DNA from 4 places in the Enterobacter dykesii genome. Region 4 is predicted to be linked to each of the others. Evidence: predicted binding sites of a transcription regulator. Region 4 holds the regulator's gene; each other region holds the start of a gene.
The links. Region 4 encodes PurR, which represses purine synthesis genes. Its sites were predicted from a motif close to CANGCAAACGTTTGCNTG; they were not measured.
Positions count from the first base shown of each region.

Region 1: galS (HTH-type transcriptional regulator GalS) is a predicted target of PurR. The motif match lies at 1,580-1,597, and genes of this name have one in related genera.
Region 2: gltS (sodium/glutamate symporter) is a predicted target of PurR. The motif match lies at 2,995-3,012, and genes of this name have one in related genera.
Region 3: purE (5-(carboxyamino)imidazole ribonucleotide mutase) is a predicted target of PurR. The motif match lies at 1,461-1,478, and genes of this name have one in related genera.

Region 1 is NZ_CP126604.1:3,057,825-3,063,553, reverse strand. It holds gene folE (GTP cyclohydrolase I FolE) at 1-373, shown strand, start outside; gene yeiB (DUF418 domain-containing protein YeiB) at 393-1,550, shown strand; gene galS (HTH-type transcriptional regulator GalS) at 1,706-2,728, shown strand; gene mglB (galactose/glucose ABC transporter substrate-binding protein MglB) at 3,024-4,022, shown strand; gene mglA (galactose/methyl galactoside ABC transporter ATP-binding protein MglA) at 4,102-5,622, shown strand; gene mglC (galactose/methyl galactoside ABC transporter permease MglC) at 5,638-5,729, shown strand, end outside.
Region 2 is NZ_CP126604.1:83,447-89,175, reverse strand. It holds gene recG (ATP-dependent DNA helicase RecG) at 1-1,633, shown strand, start outside; gene gltS (sodium/glutamate symporter) at 1,636-2,838, opposite strand; gene xanP (xanthine/proton symporter XanP) at 3,064-4,455, shown strand; gene F0320_RS00360 (AsmA family protein) at 4,575-5,729, shown strand, end outside.
Region 3 is NZ_CP126604.1:1,059,810-1,065,538, reverse strand. It holds gene ppiB (peptidylprolyl isomerase B) at 1-304, shown strand, start outside; gene lpxH (UDP-2,3-diacylglucosamine diphosphatase) at 308-1,030, shown strand; gene F0320_RS04955 (YdgH/BhsA/McbA-like domain containing protein) at 1,168-1,377, shown strand; gene purE (5-(carboxyamino)imidazole ribonucleotide mutase) at 1,549-2,058, shown strand; gene purK (5-(carboxyamino)imidazole ribonucleotide synthase) at 2,055-3,122, shown strand; gene mnmH (tRNA 2-selenouridine(34) synthase MnmH) at 3,207-4,277, shown strand; gene F0320_RS04935 (porin) at 4,360-5,505, opposite strand; gene ybbP (putative ABC transporter permease subunit YbbP) at 5,689-5,729, opposite strand, start outside.
Region 4 is NZ_CP126604.1:1,880,814-1,886,542, reverse strand. It holds gene F0320_RS09030 (C40 family peptidase) at 1-49, shown strand, start outside; gene sodB (superoxide dismutase [Fe]) at 172-753, shown strand; gene F0320_RS09020 (MFS transporter) at 792-1,958, opposite strand; gene F0320_RS09015 (YnhF family membrane protein) at 2,122-2,211, opposite strand; gene purR (HTH-type transcriptional repressor PurR) at 2,509-3,534, shown strand; gene punR (DNA-binding transcriptional activator PunR) at 3,552-4,463, opposite strand; gene punC (purine nucleoside transporter PunC) at 4,578-5,729, shown strand, end outside.

The sequences.
Region 1 (5,729 bases), 1.2 Mb from region 4:
GGTGACGGTACGCGATATCACGCTGACCAGCACCTGCGAACACCACTTCGTGACCATCGACGGTAAAGCGACCGTGGCGTATATTCCAAAAGATACGGTGATTGGCCTGTCGAAAATCAACCGCATCGTGCAGTTCTTTGCTCAGCGTCCGCAGGTGCAGGAGCGTCTGACGCAGCAGATCCTGACCGCGCTGCAAACGCTGCTGGGTACCAGTAACGTGGCCGTCTCTATCGACGCGGTTCACTACTGCGTGAAGGCGCGCGGCGTGCGTGATGCAACCAGTGCAACGACCACCACGTCGCTGGGCGGCCTGTTTAAATCGAGCCAGAATACCCGCCAGGAGTTCCTGCGCGCCGTACGTCACCACAACTAAGTCTTACAGGGCAGGAACCATGGAGCGAAACGTCACGCTCGATTTTGTTCGCGGCGTCGCCATTCTCGGTATCCTGCTGCTTAATATCAGCGCCTTCGGCTTGCCGAAGGCGGCTTATCTCAATCCTGCCTGGTATGGCGACATCACCCTCAGCGATGCCTGGACCTGGGCTGTCCTCGATCTCTTCGCGCAGGTTAAATTCCTCACGCTCTTTGCCCTGCTGTTTGGCGCAGGTCTGCAACTCCTTCTCAAACGCGGTACGCGCTGGATCCAGTCGCGCCTGACGCTGCTGGTTCTCCTCGGCTTTATCCACGGCCTGTTCTTCTGGGACGGCGATATTCTTCTCGCGTATGGGTTAGTCGGGCTCATCTGCTGGCGCCTGATTCGCGATGCGCACAGCGTAAAAAGCCTGTTTAACACCGGCGTGATGCTCTATGTCATGGGGCTTGGGGTCCTGCTGCTGCTGGGGATGATCTCCGGCGAGACGACGAACCGTTCCTGGATCCCGGATGCCGCTAACCTGCAGTACGAACAGTACTGGAAGCTGAAGGGCGGTACGGAAGCGATAAGCAACCGCGCGGATATGCTGGGGGATAACCTCCTTGCGCTGGGGGCGCAATACGGCTGGCAGCTGGCGGGTATGATGCTGATGGGCGCGTCACTGATGCGCACCGGCTGGCTGAAAGGGGAGTTCAGCCTGCATCACTATCGACGAACGGGTGTCGGGCTGGTGCTGATCGGCGTGCTGATTAACCTCCCGGCGATAATCACGCAGTGGCACATCCACTGGGATTACCGCTGGTGCGCGTTCCTGCTCCAGGTGCCGCGCGAACTGAGCGCGCCGTTCCAGACCATCGGCTACGCGGCGCTGATCTATGGCTTCTGGCCAACGCTTTCCCGCCTGTGGATCGTCAGCGCTATCGCCTGCGTGGGCCGCATGGCGTTGAGCAATTACCTCCTGCAAACGCTTCTCTGCACCACGCTTTTCTACCGTTTTGGCCTGTTTATGAAATTCGACCGCCTCACGCTGCTGGCGTTTGTTATTCCGGTCTGGGTAGTAAACCTGGCGTTTTCTGTGCTCTGGCTACGCTATTTCCGCCAGGGACCGCTGGAGTGGGTGTGGCGTCAGTTAACCGCACGTGCTTCAGGGGTATCATTGAAAAACACATCCAGATAACGATCTGGATCACAATCATTAACAAAACGGATGTAAGCGTTTTCATGAGTGTGAGCTTCTTCACGTAGTCCCCTTTCTCTCGCTGCCAAAATAGCCACCTTGCTAAACACAGGGGGTGTCTGTGAGTTGCTGCAATCCTTTGAAGGATGGTGAATATGATCACCATTCGTGACGTCGCCCGTCAGGCGGGCGTTTCTGTGGCTACAGTCTCACGCGTGCTGAACAATAGCGCGCTGGTCAGCCCTGAAACCCGTGAAACCGTAATGAAAGCCGTGACCCAGCTCGGGTACCGGCCAAATGCCAATGCCCAGGCGCTTGCGACGCAGGTCAGCGACACCATCGGGGTGGTGGTGATGGATGTATCGGATGCCTTTTTCGGCGCGCTGGTGAAAGCGGTCGACGTGGTCGCCCAGCAGCATCAGAAATATGTCCTGATCGGCAACAGCTATCATGAGGCGGAAAAGGAGCGCCATGCCATTGAAGTGCTGATCCGCCAGCGCTGTAACGCCTTGATTGTCCATTCAAAAGCCTTGAGCGATGAAGAGCTAACCGGCTTTATGGATCAGATCCCGGGCATGGTGCTGATCAACCGCATTGTCCCCGGCTATGCCCATCGCTGCGTCGGCCTGGATAACGTCAGCGGCGCCATGATGGCGACGAAAATGCTCATCAACAACGGGCATCAGCGGATCGGTTATCTGGCCTCCAGCCATCATATTGAAGATGATGACCTGCGGCGCGAGGGGTGGCAAAACGCCCTGAAAGATCACGGCATTACGCCCTCAGAAAGCTGGACAGGCACCGGCACGCCGGACATGCAGGGCGGCGAGGCGGCAATGGTGGAGCTGCTGGGGCGCAACCTGCAGCTTACTGCGGTGTTTGCCTATAACGACAGCATGGCGGCAGGGGCCCTGACGGCGCTGAAAGATAACGGCATTGCGGTGCCACAGCATTTATCACTCATTGGTTTTGATGATATCCCGATTGCCCGTTACACCGACCCGCAGCTGACAACGGTGCGCTACCCCATTGCCTCTATGGCAAAACTGGCGACTGAGCTGGCGTTACAGGGGGCGGCAGGGCTACTGGATCCGGGCGCAACGCACTGTTTCATGCCGACTTTAGTGCGTCGGCACTCCGTAGCGGCCCGGCAAATTGTGGTTCCGATCACTAACTGATTACATGAGCTGATGTAACCGTTTTCAATCTGTGAGTAAATTCACAGTATCTTAACAAGGCGCTGACTATGATGTCAGCGTTTTAGGAGCTGAAACGCTATGTAACGGTGATTATTCACTTTCACTATAGCCAACGTGCTGCAAACAACGAATAAAACGCATTTCTGGAGCGTTACCGAACACGGAAGATAGAAATTTTATAAGTGAACTTCGGCTGTCAGTAACGTTTTATTAACACCTGCCCGCCGATCGTTATTCACAAGAACTACCCTGCATAAAAAAAACCGGAGATACCATGAATAAGAAGGTGTTGACCCTGTCTGCCGTAATGGCAAGCATGCTTTTTGGTGCAGCAGCGCACGCTGCGGATACCCGTATTGGTGTGACCATCTATAAATACGACGACAACTTCATGTCTGTTGTGCGTAAAGCGATTGAGAAAGATGCGAAAGCAGCGCCAGACGTTCAGCTGCTGATGAACGACTCCCAGAACGACCAGTCCAAACAGAACGACCAGATCGACGTTCTGCTGGCGAAAGGCGTGAAAGCCCTGGCCATCAACCTGGTTGACCCGGCTGCAGCAGGCACGGTTATTGAAAAAGCGCGCGGCCAGAACGTGCCAATCGTCTTCTTCAACAAAGAACCTTCCCGTAAGGCGCTGGATAGCTATGACAAAGCGTATTACGTCGGTACCGACTCCAAAGAGTCCGGTATTATTCAGGGCGATCTGATCGCCAAACACTGGGCGGCGAACCCGAACTGGGATCTGAACAAAGACGGTCAGATTCAGTTCGTGCTGCTGAAAGGCGAACCAGGCCATCCGGATGCTGAAGCCCGTACCACCTACGTTATCAAAGAGCTGAACGATAAGGGTCTGAAAACCCAACAGCTGGCGTTAGATACCGCGATGTGGGATACCGCTCAGGCGAAAGATAAGATGGACGCGTGGCTGTCCGGCCCTAACGCCAACAAAATCGAAGTGGTTATCGCGAACAACGATGCGATGGCAATGGGTGCGGTAGAAGCGCTGAAAGCACACAACAAATCCTCCATTCCTGTGTTCGGCGTAGATGCACTGCCAGAAGCGCTGGCGCTGGTTAAATCCGGTGCGATGGCCGGTACCGTTCTGAACGATGCCAACAACCAGGCGAAAGCGACCTTCGATCTGGCGAAAAACCTGGCCGATGGCAAAGGCGCGGCTGATGGCACCAACTGGAAAATTGAAAACAAAATCGTTCGCGTACCTTACGTGGGCGTAGACCAGTCCAACCTGGCTGAGTTTATCGGCAAATAAGTTAGCGGTACTGTCTCCACTGGGCGCAATTCGTTGCGCCCTTTTATAACGCGATATGCGAGGCCAACAAGGTATAATTATGGTCAGCACAAATACTCAGTCATCCGGTGAATACCTGTTGGAAATGAGCGGTATCAACAAGTCATTTCCCGGCGTTAAGGCACTCGATAATGTTAATTTAAAAGTTCGTCCTCACTCTATTCATGCCCTGATGGGGGAGAACGGTGCGGGTAAATCAACATTATTAAAATGTCTTTTTGGGATCTATCAAAAAGATTCTGGCAGCATTCTTTTTCAGGGGAAAGAGATCGATTTCCATTCAGCGAAAGAAGCACTGGAAAACGGTATCTCGATGGTTCACCAGGAATTAAACCTGGTGCTGCAGCGTTCAGTCATGGATAACATGTGGTTGGGGCGTTATCCAACCAAGGGTGTCTTTGTCGATCAGGACAAAATGTATCGCGACACCAAAGCGATTTTTGACGAGCTGGATATTGATATCGATCCGCGCGCCCGCGTGGGAACATTATCCGTCTCCCAGATGCAGATGATCGAAATCGCCAAAGCGTTCTCCTACGATGCGAAAATTGTCATCATGGACGAACCGACATCGTCATTAACGGAAAAAGAGGTTAATCACCTTTTTACCATTATTCGTAAGCTGAAAGATCGCGGCTGCGGTATCGTATATATTTCCCACAAAATGGAAGAGATCTTCCAGCTGTGCGATGAGATTACCATTCTGCGCGACGGTCAGTGGATTGCCACGCAGCCGCTGGAAGGGCTGGACATGGACAAGATCATCGCCATGATGGTGGGTCGTTCCCTGAACCAGCGCTTCCCGGACAAAGAAAACAAGCCGGGCGAAGTGATCCTGGAAGTGCGCAATCTGACCTCGTTACGTCAGCCGTCTATTCGCGATGTCTCCTTCGACCTGCATAAGGGCGAAATCCTGGGGATTGCCGGTCTGGTCGGCGCAAAACGTACCGATATCGTGGAAACCCTGTTCGGTATCCGTGAGAAAGCCGAAGGCACTATTACGCTGCACGGTAAGAAAATTAACAACCACAACGCCAACGAAGCCATTAATAATGGTTTTGCGCTGGTGACGGAAGAGCGTCGTTCGACCGGTATTTATGCCTATCTGGATATTAACTTTAACTCGTTAATTTCTAACATTCGCAATTACAAAAACAAAGTCGGACTGCTGGATAACTCCCGCATGAAGAGCGATACCCAATGGGTTATTGACTCCATGCGCGTGAAAACGCCAGGACACCGCACCCAAATTGGTTCGCTGTCAGGCGGTAACCAGCAGAAAGTCATTATCGGACGCTGGTTATTAACCCAGCCAGAAATTCTGATGCTGGATGAACCGACCCGCGGTATTGACGTCGGCGCGAAGTTTGAAATTTATCAGCTGATTGCCGAGCTGGCGAAAAAGAATAAAGGGATCATTATTATTTCTTCCGAAATGCCGGAATTGTTAGGGATCACGGATCGTATTCTGGTTATGAGCAATGGTCTCGTTGCCGGTATTGTTGACACCAAAACGACAACGCAAAACGAAATTTTGCGTCTTGCGTCTTTGCACCTTTAAGATCAGGGGCTCCTCATGAGTGCGTTAAATAAAAAAAGTTTTCTCACTTACCTGAAAGAAGGCGGTATTTACGTTGTTCTTTTAGTACTGCTGGCTATCATCATTTT
Region 2 (5,729 bases), 1.8 Mb from region 4:
GGTTTACCCAACGACCGAAGGCATCAAGCAGGCCACGCTGCGCAAGCTCACCGATCAGGCGCTGGAGCTGCTGGATACCTGCGCCATTACCGAGCTGCTGCCGCCCGAACTGGCCCAGGGCATGATGAGCCTGCCCGAGGCGCTGCGAACCCTGCACCGCCCGCCGCCAACGCTGCAGCTCAGCGATTTAGAAAGCGGCAAACACCCCGCACAACGGCGTCTTATCCTTGAGGAATTACTGGCACATAACCTGAGCATGCTGGCGCTTCGCGCGGGCGCGCAGCGTTTCCACGCTCAGCCGTTAAGCCAGAATGATGCGCTCAAAGATAAGCTGCTGGCCTCGCTGCCGTTTAAACCCACCGGCGCGCAGGCGCGCGTCACCGCCGAGATTGAACGCGATATGGCGCTCGACGTGCCGATGATGCGCCTGGTGCAAGGCGACGTGGGGTCAGGTAAAACGCTGGTTGCCGCGCTGGCGGCCCTGCGCGCGATTGCCCACGGTAAACAGGTGGCGCTAATGGCGCCGACCGAGCTGCTGGCTGAACAGCACGCCAACAATTTCCGCGCCTGGTTTGCGCCACTCGGGATTGAAGTGGGCTGGCTTGCCGGAAAGCAAAAAGGCAAAGCGCGCCTTGCGCAACAGGAGGCTATTGCCAGCGGGCAGGTGCAGATGATTGTCGGCACGCACGCCATCTTCCAGGAGCAGGTGCAGTTTAACGGTCTTGCGCTGGTGATTATCGACGAGCAGCACCGCTTCGGCGTGCATCAGCGTCTGGCGCTCTGGGAGAAAGGGCTGCAGCAGGGCTTCCACCCGCATCAGCTGATCATGACCGCCACGCCGATCCCGCGCACCCTGGCGATGACCGCCTACGCCGATCTGGATACTTCCACCATCGACGAACTGCCGCCGGGCCGTACCCCGGTCACCACGGTCGCTATTCCTGACACGCGCCGCAGCGATATCATCGACCGCGTGCGCAACGCCTGCACCCAGGAAGGGCGTCAGGCCTACTGGGTCTGTACGCTGATTGAAGAATCTGAACTGCTGGAGGCGCAGGCTGCCGAAGCAACGTGGGAAGAGCTTAAGCTGGCGCTGCCGGAGCTGAACGTCGGTCTGGTTCACGGACGCATGAAGCCCGCCGAAAAACAGGCGGTAATGCAGGCGTTCAAACAGGGTGATTTACATCTGCTGATCGCCACCACGGTGATCGAAGTCGGCGTGGACGTCCCGAATTCCAGCCTGATGATCATCGAAAACCCGGAGCGTCTCGGCCTTGCCCAGCTCCACCAGCTGCGCGGGCGCGTCGGCCGCGGCGCGGTTGCGTCCCACTGCGTACTGCTCTACAAAGCACCTCTTTCCAAAACGGCCCAGATGCGTCTTCAGGTGCTGCGCGACAGCAACGACGGTTTTGTGATTGCGCAAAAAGACCTGGAGATCCGCGGCCCGGGCGAACTGCTGGGCACGCGTCAGACGGGTAACGCGGAATTCAAGGTTGCGGATTTACTGCGCGATCAGGCCATGATCCCCGAGGTTCAGCGCCTCGCCCGCCATATTCATGAACGCTACCCCGAACAGGCGGCAGCGTTAATTGAGCGCTGGATGCCGGAAACCGAGCGTTATTCCAACGCCTGATGTCAGGCAAACATCGGCAGCATCAGGTACAGCTTGATCACCAGCGCGTTGACGATATCAATAAAGAAGGCGCCAACCATCGGGACCACCAGAAACGCCATGTGCGATGGCCCGAACCGTTCGGTGATCGCCTGCATGTTGGCGATAGCCGTTGGAGTGGCCCCCAGACCAAACCCGCAGTGACCCGCCGCCAGCACCGCCGCATCGTAGTTTTTGCCCATCATGCGCCAGGTCACGAACATGGCGTACAGCGCCATAAACAGCGCCTGCACCGCCAGTATCGCCACCATCGGTAGCGCCAGAGAGGCCAGCTCCCACAGCTTGAGGCTCATCAACGCCATCGCCAGGAACAGCGACAGGCAGACGTTGCCGAGCACCGATACCGCCCGTTCAAACACGCGATAGAAACCCATCAGCGCCAGACCGTTGCTCAGGATCACCCCGATAAACAGCACGCAGACAAAGGTCGGCAGTTCAAACGCGGAACCCGCCAGCCATTGCGCAACCACTTTGCCCACGGTCAGGCAGATGGCGATCATCGCGATAGTTTCAATCAGCACCAGCGAGGTGATGCTGCGGCCGACGTCCGGCTTTTCGAACGCGGTCGGCACCAGCTCATCGTCAGGCCTGCCGTTCGGCGTGGTGGAGTGCTTCACCAGATACCGCGCCACCGGGCCGCCAATCAGGCCACCCAGCACCAGGCCAAAGGTCGCACAGGCCATCGCCACTTCCGTCGCGTTTTCAAACCCGTAGCGCTCGATGAACAGCTTGCTCCACGCGGCCCCGGTTCCGTGACCGCCCGAAAGTGTAATCGACCCCGCCAGCAGACCCATCAGCGGATCCAGCCCCAGCAGCGTTGCCATGCCGATGCCAATCGCGTTTTGCATCAGCAGCAGCCCCACCACCACAATCAGGAATACGCCGAGCACCTTACCGCCCGAGCGCAGGCTCGCCAGGTTGGCGTTCAGGCCGATAGTGGCAAAGAAGGCCAGCATCAGCGGGTCTTTCAGGGACATATCAAAATCGATTTCCCAGCCCATGCTTTTTTTCAGTATCAGCAGGGCCAGCGCCACCAGCAGGCCACCGGCGACAGGTTCAGGAATGGTGTATTTCTTCAGAAGGGAAACGCTATGTACCAGCTTGCGACCAAGCAGAAGAACCAGCGTTGCGGCAACAAGGGTCGACAACGTATCGAGATGAATCATAAAAGGCTCCTGTAATGCGCGTGCTCCATACACACGCGGCGTTATCCTGGGCCGGTTTGCGCTCTTCATGAGCCTCCGGCGCAAAAAGTGTAATTTTTTTTCCCGATGCGTTGTAGAAAACCTGCTCACAGCAGCAGATTTTCTTCCCTTTTTTTGCTGGCAATCGTTTGCTTTTACCAGGTGGTCAGATAAAATGCCCGCTTTTCCACCGTGGGATTGCCGCCGATGTCCGTTAACACCATAGAGTCGCCTGATGCGCAACCGATTGCGCAGAAGCAAAATAGCGAACTGATTTACCGCCTTGAAGACCGCCCGCCGCTGCCGCAAACGCTTTTCGCCGCCTGCCAGCATCTTCTGGCGATGTTTGTTGCGGTGATCACCCCGGCGCTGCTGATTTGTCAGGCGCTCGGCTTACCGGCGCAGGACACGCAGCACATTATCAGCATGTCTCTCTTCGCCTCCGGCGTGGCCTCGATTATTCAAATTAAAGCGTGGGGTCCGGTGGGGTCAGGTTTATTGTCGATTCAGGGCACCAGCTTTAACTTCGTGGCACCGCTGATCATGGGCGGTACGGCGCTGAAAACCGGTGGTGCGGATGTCCCAACCATGATGGCGGCGCTGTTCGGCACTCTGATGCTGGCCAGCTGCACGGAGATGGTCATCTCCCGCGTTCTGCATCTGGCTCGCCGCGTCATTACCCCGCTGGTTTCCGGCGTGGTGGTGATGATTATCGGCCTGTCGCTGATTCAGGTGGGCCTGACTTCCATCGGCGGCGGTTATGCCGCAATGAACGACCACACCTTCGGCGCGCCGAAAAACCTGCTGCTGGCGGGTGTCGTGCTGGCGATCATTATTCTGCTTAACCGTCAGCGAAATCCTTACCTGCGCGTCGCCTCGCTGGTGATCGCCATGGCGGCGGGCTACCTGCTGGCGTGGGCGCTGGGCATGCTGCCGGAGAACACCGCGCCGACCAACAGCGCGCTGATCGTCGTTCCTACGCCGCTGTACTACGGACTGGGCATTGACTGGGGTCTGCTACTGCCGCTGATGCTGGTCTTTATGATCACCTCTCTGGAGACCATCGGTGACATCACCGCTACCTCGGACGTCTCCGAGCAGCCCGTTTCCGGCCCGCTGTACATGAAGCGCCTGAAAGGCGGCGTGCTGGCGAACGGCCTCAACTCGTTTGTCTCTGCGGTCTTCAACACCTTCCCGAACTCCTGCTTCGGTCAGAACAACGGCGTGATCCAGCTGACCGGCGTGGCCAGCCGCTACGTTGGCTTCGTGGTGGCACTGATGCTGATCGTCCTCGGCCTGTTCCCGGCGGTAAGCGGCTTTGTGCAGCACATTCCTGAGCCAGTGCTGGGCGGCGCGACGCTGGTGATGTTCGGCACTATCGCGGCCTCCGGCGTGCGTATTGTCTCCCGCGAGCCGCTGAACCGCCGCGCGATCATGATTATTGCCCTGTCGCTGGCCGTTGGTCTGGGTGTTTCCCAGCAGCCGCTGATCCTGCAGTTTGCGCCTGACTGGGTGAAAAACCTGCTCTCTTCCGGCATTGCCGCGGGCGGTATCACCGCTATCGTTCTGAACCTCGTTTTCCCGCCTGAAAAGAACTGATCCTCTTCACGGCAGGCAGTCAATGCCTGCCGTGACATCTAATTACACCATTCCCGCCTTGAGGATTGCGCATAAATCGTGCATAACTCCCTTATGTGCGTTGTGCGGGATGGAAGACCATGAAATTTATTGGAAAGCTCCTCATCTATCTTCTGGTAGCCCTGCTCATTGTGCTGCTGGCGTTCTACATTCTGCTCCAGACCCGCTGGGGCGCGTCTCAGGTCAGCAGCTGGGTGACGGTGAATACCGACTACGAACTCAGTTTCGACAAGATGAATCACCGCTTTTCGTCGCCTTCCCACATCATTCTGGAAAACGTCACCTTCGGTCGGGACGGTAAACCCGCCACGCTGGTAGCCAAAAAAGTCGATATCGGCCTGAGCAGCCGCCAGATAACCGATCCGCTGCATATGGACACCATCACCCTGTTCGACGGCACGCTGAATCTCTCGCCCCAGACGGCACCGCTGCCGTTCCAGGCGGATCGCCTGCAGCTGAACAATATGGCGTTTAACAGCCCGAATACCGAATGGGACCTGAGCGCGCAGAAGGTCACGGGCGGCGTCAGTCCGTGGCAGCCGGAAGCGGGCAACGTGCTGGGGAACAACGCGCAGATCCAGATGAGCGCGGGCTCGCTGACCCTGAACGGCGTACCGGCCACCAACGTGCTGATCGAGGGCCAGCTCAACGGCAAGGAAGTGGTGCTGAAAACGATTGGCGCCGATATGGCCCGTGGCTCACTCACCGGCTCCGCCCTGCGCAACGCCGACGGGAGCTGGATTATCGACACGATGCGCCTGAACGAGATCCGCCTGCAGAGCGATAAAACGCTGATGGCGTTCTTCGCGCCGCTGGCCACTATCCCCTCTCTACAGATTGGTCGTCTGGACGTAACCGACGCCCGGCTTCAGGGCCCGGACTGGGCGGTGACCGATCTCGATCTAAGCCTGCGCAACCTGACTCTCAGCAAAGGCGACTGGCAGAGCCAGGAAGGCCGGCTGTCCATGAATGCCAGCGAGTTTATCTACGGCTCGCTGCATCTTTTTGATCCGATCCTGAATGCGGAGTTTTCCCCGCAGGGCATGGCGCTGCGTCAGTTCACCTCCCGCTGGGAGGGCGGCATGGTGCGCACGTCCGGTAACTGGCTACGCGACGGTAAAGCGCTGGTGCTGGACGATGTCGCCATCGCCGGGCTGGAATACACCCTGCCGCAGAACTGGAAAACGTTGTGGATGGAGCCTCTGCCGGAATGGCTGAACAACGTGACGCTGCAA
Region 3 (5,729 bases), 820 kb from region 4:
CAAAGAAGCGATCAAAAACGAAGCGAACAACGGTCTGAAAAACACCCGCGGTACGCTGGCAATGGCCCGTACTCAGGCTCCGCACTCTGCCACCGCACAGTTCTTCATCAACGTGGCTGACAACGACTTCCTGAACTTCTCCGGCGAAAGCCTGCAGGGTTGGGGCTACTGCGTATTCGCAGAAGTGGTTGAAGGTATGGACGTGGTTGACAAGATCAAAGCCGTCTCTACTGGCCGCAGCGGTATGCACCAGGACGTTCCAAAAGAAGACGTTGTGATTACAAGCGTGACCGTCAGCGAGTAATTCGTGGCGACACTCTTTATTGCGGATCTGCATCTGCAAACAGAAGAACCGGCGATTACCGCCGGTTTTCTGCGTTTTTTACGCGGTGAAGCGAAAAGCGCCGATGCGCTGTACATCCTGGGCGACCTCTTTGAAGCCTGGATTGGCGACGACGACCCTAATCCGCTGCACCGTGAAATGGCCGCCGCCATTCACGCGCTGGTAGATTCCGGCGTCCCCTGCTACTTCATTCACGGCAACCGTGATTTCCTGATCGGCAAGCGCTACGCCCGCGAAAGCGGCATGACGCTGCTCCCGGAAGAGCAGGTGCTCGACCTCTATGGCCGCAAGGTTCTGATCATGCACGGCGACACGCTCTGCACCGACGATACCGGCTACCTGGCGTTTCGCGCCAAAGTCCACACCCCGTGGATCCAGAAGGTGTTCCTTGCGCTACCGCTGTTTATCCGCAACCGCATCGCCGCCAGAATGCGCGCGGACAGTAAAGCCGCCAACAGCAGCAAATCCATGACCATCATGGACGTGAACCCGCAGGCCGTGGTGAGCGTGATGGAAAAGCATGGCGTTCAGTGGTTGATCCACGGTCACACCCATCGTCCTGACGTCCATTCCCTTCTCGCCAACGGCGAACCGGCCCATCGCGTGGTATTAGGTGCCTGGCACACCGAAGGCTCCATGGTCAAAGTCACGCCAGAGGGCGTGGAGCTGATCGCGTTTCCGTTTTAACCCCTCGCACTATCATTCTATTTTTTTGAACAATATCGGCAAATTGTTTCGATTTTAATCAGCCTGTGGTCGGCCTATTATTTATCACATCAGGGCAACACGCCCTATCCCAGATAAAATACTTAAGGAATACGACCATGAAATCCATCAAAACTTTCGTTGCAGTTGCCGCTCTTTCTCTGGTTTCTTTCGGTTCTTTCGCTCAAAGCGTGAGCGCAACCGCCTCTACCCTTGACCGCGCAGAAGCGAAAATTGCCGCGCAGGCTGCTGAACAGGGCGCGTCTTACAAAATCACCAGCGCGAAGGTCGACAACCGCGTGTATATGACCGCAGAACTGACGAAATAATGATTGCCCATCGGCAAAAGCAGACCGCCAGAATGCGGTCTGTTTTGTTATGAATTGATGGCAACAACGGCTCAAGATTTAACCGCGCAACCGTTTTCCTTGACCGTATAACATGCTATTCTCTGTGCCCTCGAAAGCAGTGTGTTTCGCACCACAGGAGTTTTAAGACGCATGTCTTCCCGCAATAATCCGGCGCGTGTCGCCATCGTGATGGGGTCCAAAAGCGACTGGGCTACCATGCAGTTCGCCGCCGAAATCTTTGAAATCCTGAATGTTCCGCACCACGTTGAAGTGGTCTCCGCGCACCGTACACCGGACAAACTGTTCAGCTTCGCCGAAAGCGCCGAAGAGAACGGTTATGAGGTGATCATCGCCGGTGCGGGCGGCGCAGCACACCTGCCGGGCATGATTGCCGCCAAAACCCTGGTGCCGGTACTGGGCGTTCCGGTCCAAAGCGCCGCGTTAAGCGGTGTGGATAGCCTCTACTCCATCGTCCAGATGCCGCGCGGTATTCCTGTCGGCACGCTGGCGATTGGTAAAGCGGGTGCTGCCAATGCCGCCCTGCTGGCGGCGCAAATTCTTGCGACGCACGATAAAGCATTACACCAGCGTCTGGCGGAGTGGCGTAAAGCCCAGACCGACGAGGTGCTGGACAATCCGGACCCGCGGGGTGCGGCATGAAGCAGGTTTGCGTCCTCGGTAACGGCCAGCTAGGCCGCATGCTGCGTCAGGCCGGTGAGCCGCTGGGTATTGCCGTCTGGCCCGTCGGGCTGGATGCTGAACCTGAAGCCGTACCGTTCCACCAGAGCGTGATCACCGCCGAGATCGAACGCTGGCCGGAAACGGCTCTGACCCGCGAGCTGGCGCGTCATAACGCCTTCGTTAACCGCGACGTGTTCCCGATCATTGCCGACCGTCTGACGCAAAAGCAGCTGTTCGACAAGCTCGGTCTGCCAACCGCGCCTTGGCAGCTCCTGTCTGATAAAAGCGAGTGGAATGACGTTTTCGCGATGCTGGGCGAGCTGGCAATCGTGAAGCGCCGCGTGGGCGGCTATGACGGCCGCGGCCAGTGGCGCCTGCGTGCAGATGAAACGGCAGAACTGCCGGACGATTGCTACGGCGAGTGCATCGTTGAGCAGGGCATTAACTTCAGCGGTGAAGTGTCGCTGGTTGGCGCCCGCGGGCACGACGGGCATACCGTCTTTTATCCGCTGACGCATAACCTGCATCAGGACGGCATTCTGCGCACCAGCGTCGCCTTCCCGCACGCCAATGCTGACCAGCAGGCGCAGGCGGAAGATATGCTCTCTGCCATCATGCACGAACTCGGGTATGTGGGCGTCATGGCGATGGAGTGCTTTATCACCCCGTCCGGTCTGCTGATCAACGAACTTGCGCCGCGCGTGCACAACAGCGGCCACTGGACGCAAAACGGCGCGTCCATCAGCCAGTTCGAGCTGCACCTGCGCGCGATTACCGACCTGCCGCTGCCGCAGCCGGTGGTCAACAGCCCGTCGGTGATGATCAACCTGATCGGCACCGATCTGAACTACGACTGGCTGAAGCTGCCGCTCGTGCATCTGCACTGGTATGACAAAGAGGTTCGCGGAGGTCGTAAGGTCGGTCACCTGAACCTGAACGACAGCGACACGAGCCGCCTGAGTGCTACCCTGGAAGCGATGATCCCGCTCCTGCCGCCGGAATATGCGAGCGGTATTGTCTGGGCACAGTCAAAGCTCAAGTAAGACATCTGCGCCGGGGAGTTGATCTTCCCCTTCCCCGGCGTACAATTCCCGCCCATTGCTGCTGAGTTTTCTTCTGGAATAACCATGAACGATGGAACGGACTATCGCGCGATCCTCGCGTCTGATACCCCTTTAATCGACGTTCGCGCGCCGATCGAATTTGCCCAGGGCGCGATGCCTGCGGCGGTCAACCTGCCCTTAATGAACGACGACGAGCGCGCTGCCGTCGGCACCTGCTATAAACGCCAGGGCCCCGAGGCCGCTCTGGCGCTCGGCCATCAGCTGGTGAGCGGCGAGACGCGTGAGGCACGCATCAACGCCTGGCGGGAAGCAAGCCTTGCCCATCCTGAGGGCTATCTCTGCTGCGCGCGCGGCGGCCAGCGTTCGCATATCTCGCAGGCCTGGCTGAAAGAGGCGGGCATCGACTACCCGCTTATCCGCGGCGGCTACAAAGCCCTGCGCCAGACGGCGATTCAGGTGACCATCGAGCAGTCACAAAAGCCGATGGTGCTGATTGGCGGCTGCACCGGAAACGGTAAAACCCTGCTGGTGAAGCAGCACGCGCAGGGTATCGATCTGGAAGGGCTGGCGCACCATCGCGGTTCGTCGTTTGGCCGCACGCTGACGCCGCAGCTTTCCCAGGCCAGCTTTGAAAACCACCTTGCGGTTGAGCTCCTGAAAAAAGACGCCGCGCGCTGGGTGCTGGAAGACGAGGGCCGGATGATTGGCTCCAACCACCTGCCGGAGTGCCTGCGCGACCGCATGGTTGAAGCCCCTATCGTTGTTGTCGAAGACCCGTTTGAAATTCGTCTTGAACGTCTGCGCGAAGAGTATTTTGACCACATGTGGGCGGATTTTTCTGCCGCATACGGCGAGGAAGCAGGCTGGAAGGAGTACAGCGAGTATCTGCACCACGGCCTGTTCGCCATTCGCCGCCGTCTGGGGCTGCAGCGCTTTGCGGAATTCACCGCCTTACTGGACGCCGCGCTTGTCGAACAACAACGTACTGGCAGCACTGACGTGCACTTCAGCTGGCTTGCGCCGCTGCTGAAGGACTATTACGACCCGATGTACGGCTATCAGCTGGAGAAGAAAGCGGAGAAGATTGTCTATCGCGGGACGTTTGAAGAAATTGCTGAGTGGCTTGATCGCTGAAAAATAAAGCCGGGTGGTTTGTTCCCTCTCCCCGTGGGAGAGGGTCAGGGTGAGGGCATCAGACCGCACCCAACAAGACGACTTAGAAGTCGTAACGCAGACGCACCAGGTTCATATCGCCCAGGTTGTCGGTGCTGGATGTGAACACGTGTTCGTAATCCACGCGGAAACCGTAATCCAGCTGGAAGCTGATACCCACGCCGTTGTCGATGCGCTGGTAGTTACGGCCGTTCACGTATTCAATACGGTCACCCATGAAGTAAGGCTGGATGGATTTAACCGCGTACTGACCGATTGGGAACTTGTAGCCCGCAAAGTATTCAATACCCCATGCATCACCGGCGAAGTAGTCGTTAACAGACACTTTTTTGGTGGTCAGGAAGTTCTGGTACCAGCCGCCGCCTGCGGAGAAGGTCCAGTTGTCCGGCGTCCAGCTCAGCGCGGTACCGAGGATGTTCTGGTCGTAGGTTTTGCTGTCGCCGTTGTCCGGGTTACGCATGTCCGCGCGGGTATAGTTCCACGCCGCGCCCCAGGTCAGGTCGGTGGTCAGGTGGTAATCCAGACCCAGTGAACCGCCGCCTTTACGCTTGTAGCGCAGGCCGTTGCCCGGCAGGTATTCGCTGTCTTCAAACAGGTAGGATGCATAAATGTCGGCATCACCGACGGTTTTCTTATATTTCAGCATCTGGCGTGAACGGTAAGAACCGTCGTAATCGCCGTTGATCCCGTTACCTGGCGCCTGACCGATCATGTCGTAGTCCCAGATATCGGTTTTCGCGCCAACTACATCATAGTAAACGCTGTTCTGTTGACCGAAGGTCAGCGTACCCCAGGTGTCGCTCTTCAGACCGGTGTAGAGCATACGACGCGTGGTGTCGTGTGCGCCGTCGGCGTAGTGGTGATCCCAGTTAAACTGCGCAGGAATATTGACACCCAGCTCGTAGTAGCTGATCCAGCTGATGTCATCAAACAGGTAGTAATCAGCCGCGAAACGGAAACGGGTGCCGCCGTCAAAGCCGTTACGCTTGTAGCTGTTTTTACCGTCGTCGCCGGTCATGTTCTGGAACTGAGGACGAATACTGCCGCCGACGGTGAAGTTCAGGCGGCTCAGCGGGTTACCCGCCTGAGGATCCTGCTTAAGAACGGTGATTTCCGCCTGAGAAGCGAAGGACGTCAATGCCACTGCCGCGCCGATCGTTGCCGCCAGCGCTGATTTTTTTATAGTCATTATTTTTCCTTAATAGACACGCTGCTAAATATTTAGCGGGTGAATATTAACTGGAAATAATCGGGCCGTGGGGTCGGGTTTTTAATGTTTTGTGCTACTAATTGAGATGGTATTATCACTTTGTGCTATTTAAACGCTTCGCGCCGGCATTAAAACCCGGCGCGCAACTATCACCGTGCTAAATCAACTCGCAAACTGACGGAACAGGGCTTTCCCCTTTAACA
Region 4 (5,729 bases):
CCACTACGTCGGCGCGCGTCGCGTGATGACGCCGAAAACCATCCGCTAACCCCTGCCCTGCCGCATCCGTGGCAGGGTAAGTTCCTCTTTTGCATACCCTTTCAATTTGCTATCCTGTCCCTGTTGTCTGTGTGGTTATTGGCAACGCAAAATACAATAAGGAGAGAAGCAATGTCGTTCGAATTACCTGCACTACCGTATGCAAAAGACGCCCTGGCACCGCACATTTCTGCGGAAACCCTGGAATATCATTACGGCAAGCATCACCAGACGTACGTCACCAACCTGAACAATCTGATCAAGGGCACCGATTTTGAAGGCAAAACGCTGGAAGAGATCGTCCGCAGCTCAGAGGGTGGCGTATTTAACAACGCGGCTCAGGTGTGGAACCATACCTTCTACTGGCACTGCCTGGCGCCGAATGCCGGCGGTGAACCTGTCGGTGAACTGGCTACCGCTATCAACGCCGCATTTGGCAGCTTCGCGGATTTCAAAGCGAAGTTTACCGATGCAGCCATCAAGAACTTCGGTTCTGGCTGGACGTGGCTGGTTAAAGAGGCGGATGGCAAACTGGCTATCGTGTCCACCTCTAACGCGGGTACCCCGCTGACCACCAGCGCGAAGCCGCTGATGACCGTGGACGTGTGGGAACACGCTTACTACATTGATTACCGCAACGCGCGTCCGAACTACCTGGAGCACTTCTGGGCACTGGTTAACTGGGACTTTGTCGCGAAGAACTTCGCCGCGTAAGAGACACGCAGAAGGGTTCGCCCTTCTGCGTTTTTGGTTTATTCCGCAGCGCAGGCTGCTTCAGGCTGTTTACGTCCCGACATCATCACCAGCAGCAGGCCGAGCGCGGCAATAATCGCCCCCATCACCGGCACAAAGTTGTATCCCAGACCACCTGAAATCACGGCCCCACCGGCCGCGGCGCCCAGGGCATTACCCAGGTTAAACGCACCGATATTCACGGATGATGAAAGTCCCGGCGCCTCGTGCGCGACACGCATCACGCGCATCTGCAGCGGCGGCACCACGGCGAAAGTGGCGGCTCCCCAGACGACCATCGCGATCGCGGCCCCGAACTCATTACGCGCCAGCCACGGAATGGCAACCATGATGACAATCAGCAGGGTTAAGAAGCCCTTAAGCGTCCCGCTCACGGAACGGTCGGCAAATTTCCCGCCGAGATAGTTGCCGATCGAGAAGCCCACGCCAATCAGCACCAGCATCGCGGTCACAAAGAGAGGCGTTGCGTGGGTGATATCGTGCAGCACCGGTGAAATATAGGTGTAGAGGGTAAACATCGCCCCTGCCCCCAGCACGGTGGTGAGCAGCGCGGAGAGCACCTGCGGACGCATCAGCACCGACAGCTCTTTACGCACTTCCGGACGTTCACCGGCGCTGCCTTTCGGCAGGGAGAAGAACAATGCCACCATCGCGACCACGCCCAGCCCGGCCGTCGCCAGGAAGGACATACGCCAGCCGATCGCTTCTCCCAGCCAGGTTGCCGCAGGCACCCCGCCGATGTTGGCAATCGTCAGCCCCATAAACATGGTTGCCACGGCGCTCGCCTGCTTGTGTTTAGGCACCACGCTGGCAGCCACGACCGACCCCAGCCCAAAGAACGCGCCGTGGTTAAGGCTGGTCAGAATACGCGACAGCATCAATGTGGTGTAGTCCGGCGAAATGGCCGAAAGCACGTTGCCGAGGGTGAAAATCGCCATCAGGAAAATCAGCGCATTGCGGCGCGCGCGGTGCGAAAGAAGAAGCGTCATCAGCGGCGCCCCGACCATCACGCCGATAGCGTAGGCGCTAATTAACATCCCTGCCGCAGGGATCGAGACATCTACGCCCCGGGCAATAACAGGCAGTAACCCCATCGGGGAGAATTCTGTGGTGCCAATCCCAAAAGCGCCAATCGCCAGGGCCAGCAGGGGAAAATTGATTTTCATGCGTCAACTCCGGATGCCGTGTCATGTGGTGACACAGAACAAAGAAGCGGAAAGCATGACATCAATCACAAAAAATGAGAAGTTAACAAAATGGCAAAAGATTTTTGCCAGAGAAGTAACAATCCGGGGTGTCGGGAGGGAGAAGGCTCTCCCTCCGCGTAAATCAGTGCAGCGCAGCCGTCAGACCGGCCGCAACAATCAGAGCCAGCACAACAACGGTGGTGAACAGCGAAAACTTAAGATCGGAACTCATCAATTTTTCTCCTTTTAATCCCCACACGAAAAGTGAGCTTGCTCATTTTTGCACAGATTACGTCAAAAATCTTCCTAGATTTATACTGATAACCACTTTACCTCTTCCCCTTTTCATCAAGATAGGACAAAATTCCACGCTAAATTTATTAGCGTACCGGCCATTGACCCCCTCCTGACGTCCCGTGTCGTTTTCCCGGCGTGCCGCAATTCAAGATTGCGTGATAAGGGTGAGAGAAGGCAAACGTTTACCTTCAAGTTTTTCAGGAGCTTAGGATATGGTCTGGAGTGACATTTAATGGCAACAATTAAAGACGTAGCAAAACGCGCAAACGTTTCCACTACAACCGTATCACATGTAATTAACAAAACCCGCTTTGTGGCGGAAGAGACGCGCAACGCCGTCTGGGCAGCGATCAAAGAGCTGCACTATTCGCCAAGTGCGGTTGCGCGTAGCCTCAAGGTTAATCACACCAAGTCCATTGGATTGCTGGCGACCAGCAGTGAAGCGGCCTATTTTGCCGAGATCATTGAAGCGGTCGAAAAGAACTGCTTCCAGAAAGGCTATACCCTGATTCTGGGCAACGCGTGGAACAGCATTGAAAAACAGCGTGCCTACCTGTCGATGATGGCGCAAAAGCGCGTTGATGGCCTGCTGGTGATGTGTTCCGAGTATCCGGAATCCGTGCTGTCGATGCTGGAAGAGTATCGCCATATTCCGATGGTGGTGATGGACTGGGGCGAAGCGCGCGCGGACTTCACCGATTCCGTTATCGATAACGCCTTTGAAGGCGGCTATATGGCCGGTCGTTATCTGATTGAACGCGGTCACCGCGAGATTGGCGTGATCCCCGGTCCGCTGGAGCGCAACACCGGCGCGGGCCGTCTGGCCGGTTTTATGAAAGCGATGGAAGAAGCGCTGATCAACGTGCCGGAAAACTGGATCGTGCAGGGCGACTTTGAGCCGGAGTCGGGCTACCGTGCGATGCAGCAGATCGTCTCCCAGCCGCACCGTCCGACCGCCGTGTTCTGCGGGGGCGACATCATGGCCATGGGCGCGCTCTGCGCTGCCGACGAGTTGGGCCTGCGCGTACCGCAGGATATTTCCGTGATCGGCTATGACAACGTGCGTAACGCGCGCTTCTTCACCCCGGCGTTGACTACCATTCACCAGCCAAAAGACTCGCTGGGCGAAACGGCTTTCAACATGCTGATGGACAGGATCGTCAACAAGCGTGAAGAGTCGCAGTCCATTGAAGTTCACCCGCGTCTTATCGAACGCCGTTCCGTTGCGGACGGTCCGTTCCGCGACTACCGTCGTTAATCGCTTTACGGGGCCAGCTATGCTGGCTCCCGTAACCATTCCCGGTTTAGCGTTTCGCTGTCTCCCAGATAGTCCAGCAGCCACGCCATCGCAGGCGAGACATCATTTTGCTGCCAGGTGAGGCAGCAGGCCGCATCCGGGAACGGATTCTCCAGCGTCAGCTCAACCCACTCTCCGGTATCGATGCGCGGACGCGCAAAATGAACGGGCACCATCGCGACGCACAGCCCGGCGCTGAGGCACGTCGCCGATGATTCCCAGTCCGGAGCCACCACCCGCCGCTGGTTGTCCAGAAGCCAGGTGATACGCTTGGGCAATGAACGGGACGTATCCTCCAGCACCAGCGACGGCCAGTTGCGCAGCGTGTCATCGCTCAGCGGCCCGTCCATCGCCGCCAGCGGATGATCGCTTGCCACCACGCATTTCCAGCTCAGCATCCCCATATCGCGAAAGGCGTAACGTCCCCCGACCGGGATCGCCTGCGTGGCCCCAATCGCCATCTCTGCCCTGCCGTCCGCCAGCGCATCCCAGACGCCGTTAAACACCTCCTGCGAGACCCGCAGCTCGACGTCAGAAAAATGACGATAGAAATCGACGATCATCTGCCGGGTGCGCTCCGGCTTAACGATGTTATCCACCGCGATGGAAAGATGTCCCCGCCAGCCGTTAGCGATCTGCTGACACTGTTCGCGGGTGATCTGCATTTTTTTGATAACAGAACGCCCTTCCTTCAAAAACCACGCGCCTGCGGGCGTTAATTCCACATCACGATGCCGCCGTTCAAACAGCGGAACCGCCAGCCACTCCTCAAGCTGACGCACCGTGTAGCTGATTGCCGAAGGGACGCGGTGCAGCTCCTGCGCCGCACCGCTAAAGCTGCCGTTACGCGCAACAGCATCGACCACTTCAAGAGAATAATCTGACCACATTTTCTGCCTGCAAAATTTTTGAATGCACCCGCCAAATATTAGCGTTTCACAAGCGGCTTTGCACTCCCTACACTCAGCGCCAATGTATACCTGCCTCCTCAGGAGAATAAAATAATGCAACCCAGGAACGGTTTTTTAGTCTGGCTCGGCGGCTTAAGCGTGCTGGGCTTTTTGGCCACCGACATGTACCTGCCGGCGTTTGCCGCCATGCAGGAAGATTTGCAAACCCCTGCTGCCGCCATCAGCGCCAGCCTGAGTTTGTTCCTCGCCGGTTTTGCCTTCGCGCAGCTGCTCTGGGGACCGCTCTCGGATCGCTTTGGTCGTAAACCGGTACTGTTGCTGGGCCTGGCCATTTTTGCCGTGGGCTGCCTGGGGATGCTATGGGTACGCGATGCCGCCTGGCTGCTGGTGCTGCGGTTTGTTCAGGCCGTGGGCGTCTGTGCCGCGGCCGTGACCTGGCAGGCGCTGGTCACCGACTACTATCCGGCTAACCGCACAAACCGTATTTTCGCTACCATTATGCCGCTGGTGGGTCTCTCACCTGCCCTCGCTCCCCTGCTGGGCAGCTGGATCCTCGCGCATTTCGACTGGCAGGCCATTTTCGCCACGCTGTTTGCCATTACCCTGGTACTGATGCTGCCGGCGTTCGCCCTCAAGCCCGCGCATAAAAAAGAAGCGCATGCAGACGCGAAGCCGATTACCTTCACGTCTCTGCTCAGCACCAAAGCGTATCGCGGGAATGTCCTGATCTATGCCGCCTGCTCGGCAAGCTTCTTCGCGTGGCTCACCGGCTCGCCGTTCATTCTGCACGATATGGGCTACAGCCCGGCAGCCATCGGCCTGAGCTATGTTCCGCAGACCATCGCGTTCCTGGTAGGCGGTTACGGCTGCCGCGCGGCGCTGCAAAAGTGGGAAGGTCAGCAGATGCTGCCATGGCTGCTGGTGCTGTATGCGCTGAGCGTTATCGGGACCTGGGCCGTTGGCTTTATTCCGGGTGCCGGTCTGGCAGAAATTTTGATCCCATTCTGCGTGATGGCCATTGCGAACGGGGCGATTTATCCGATCGTTGTGGCGCAGGCGCTGCGTCCTTTCCCGCAGGCAACTGGCCGCGCCGCCGCGCTGCAGAACACCCTGCAGCTGGGGCTGTGCTTCCTGGCAAGCCTGGTGGTCTCGGCGCTGATTGCGACGCCGCTGTTAACCACCACCAGCGTAATGCTGTTCACCGTAGCGCTGGCGGTATTGGGCTATCGCATGCAGGCCTCCGCG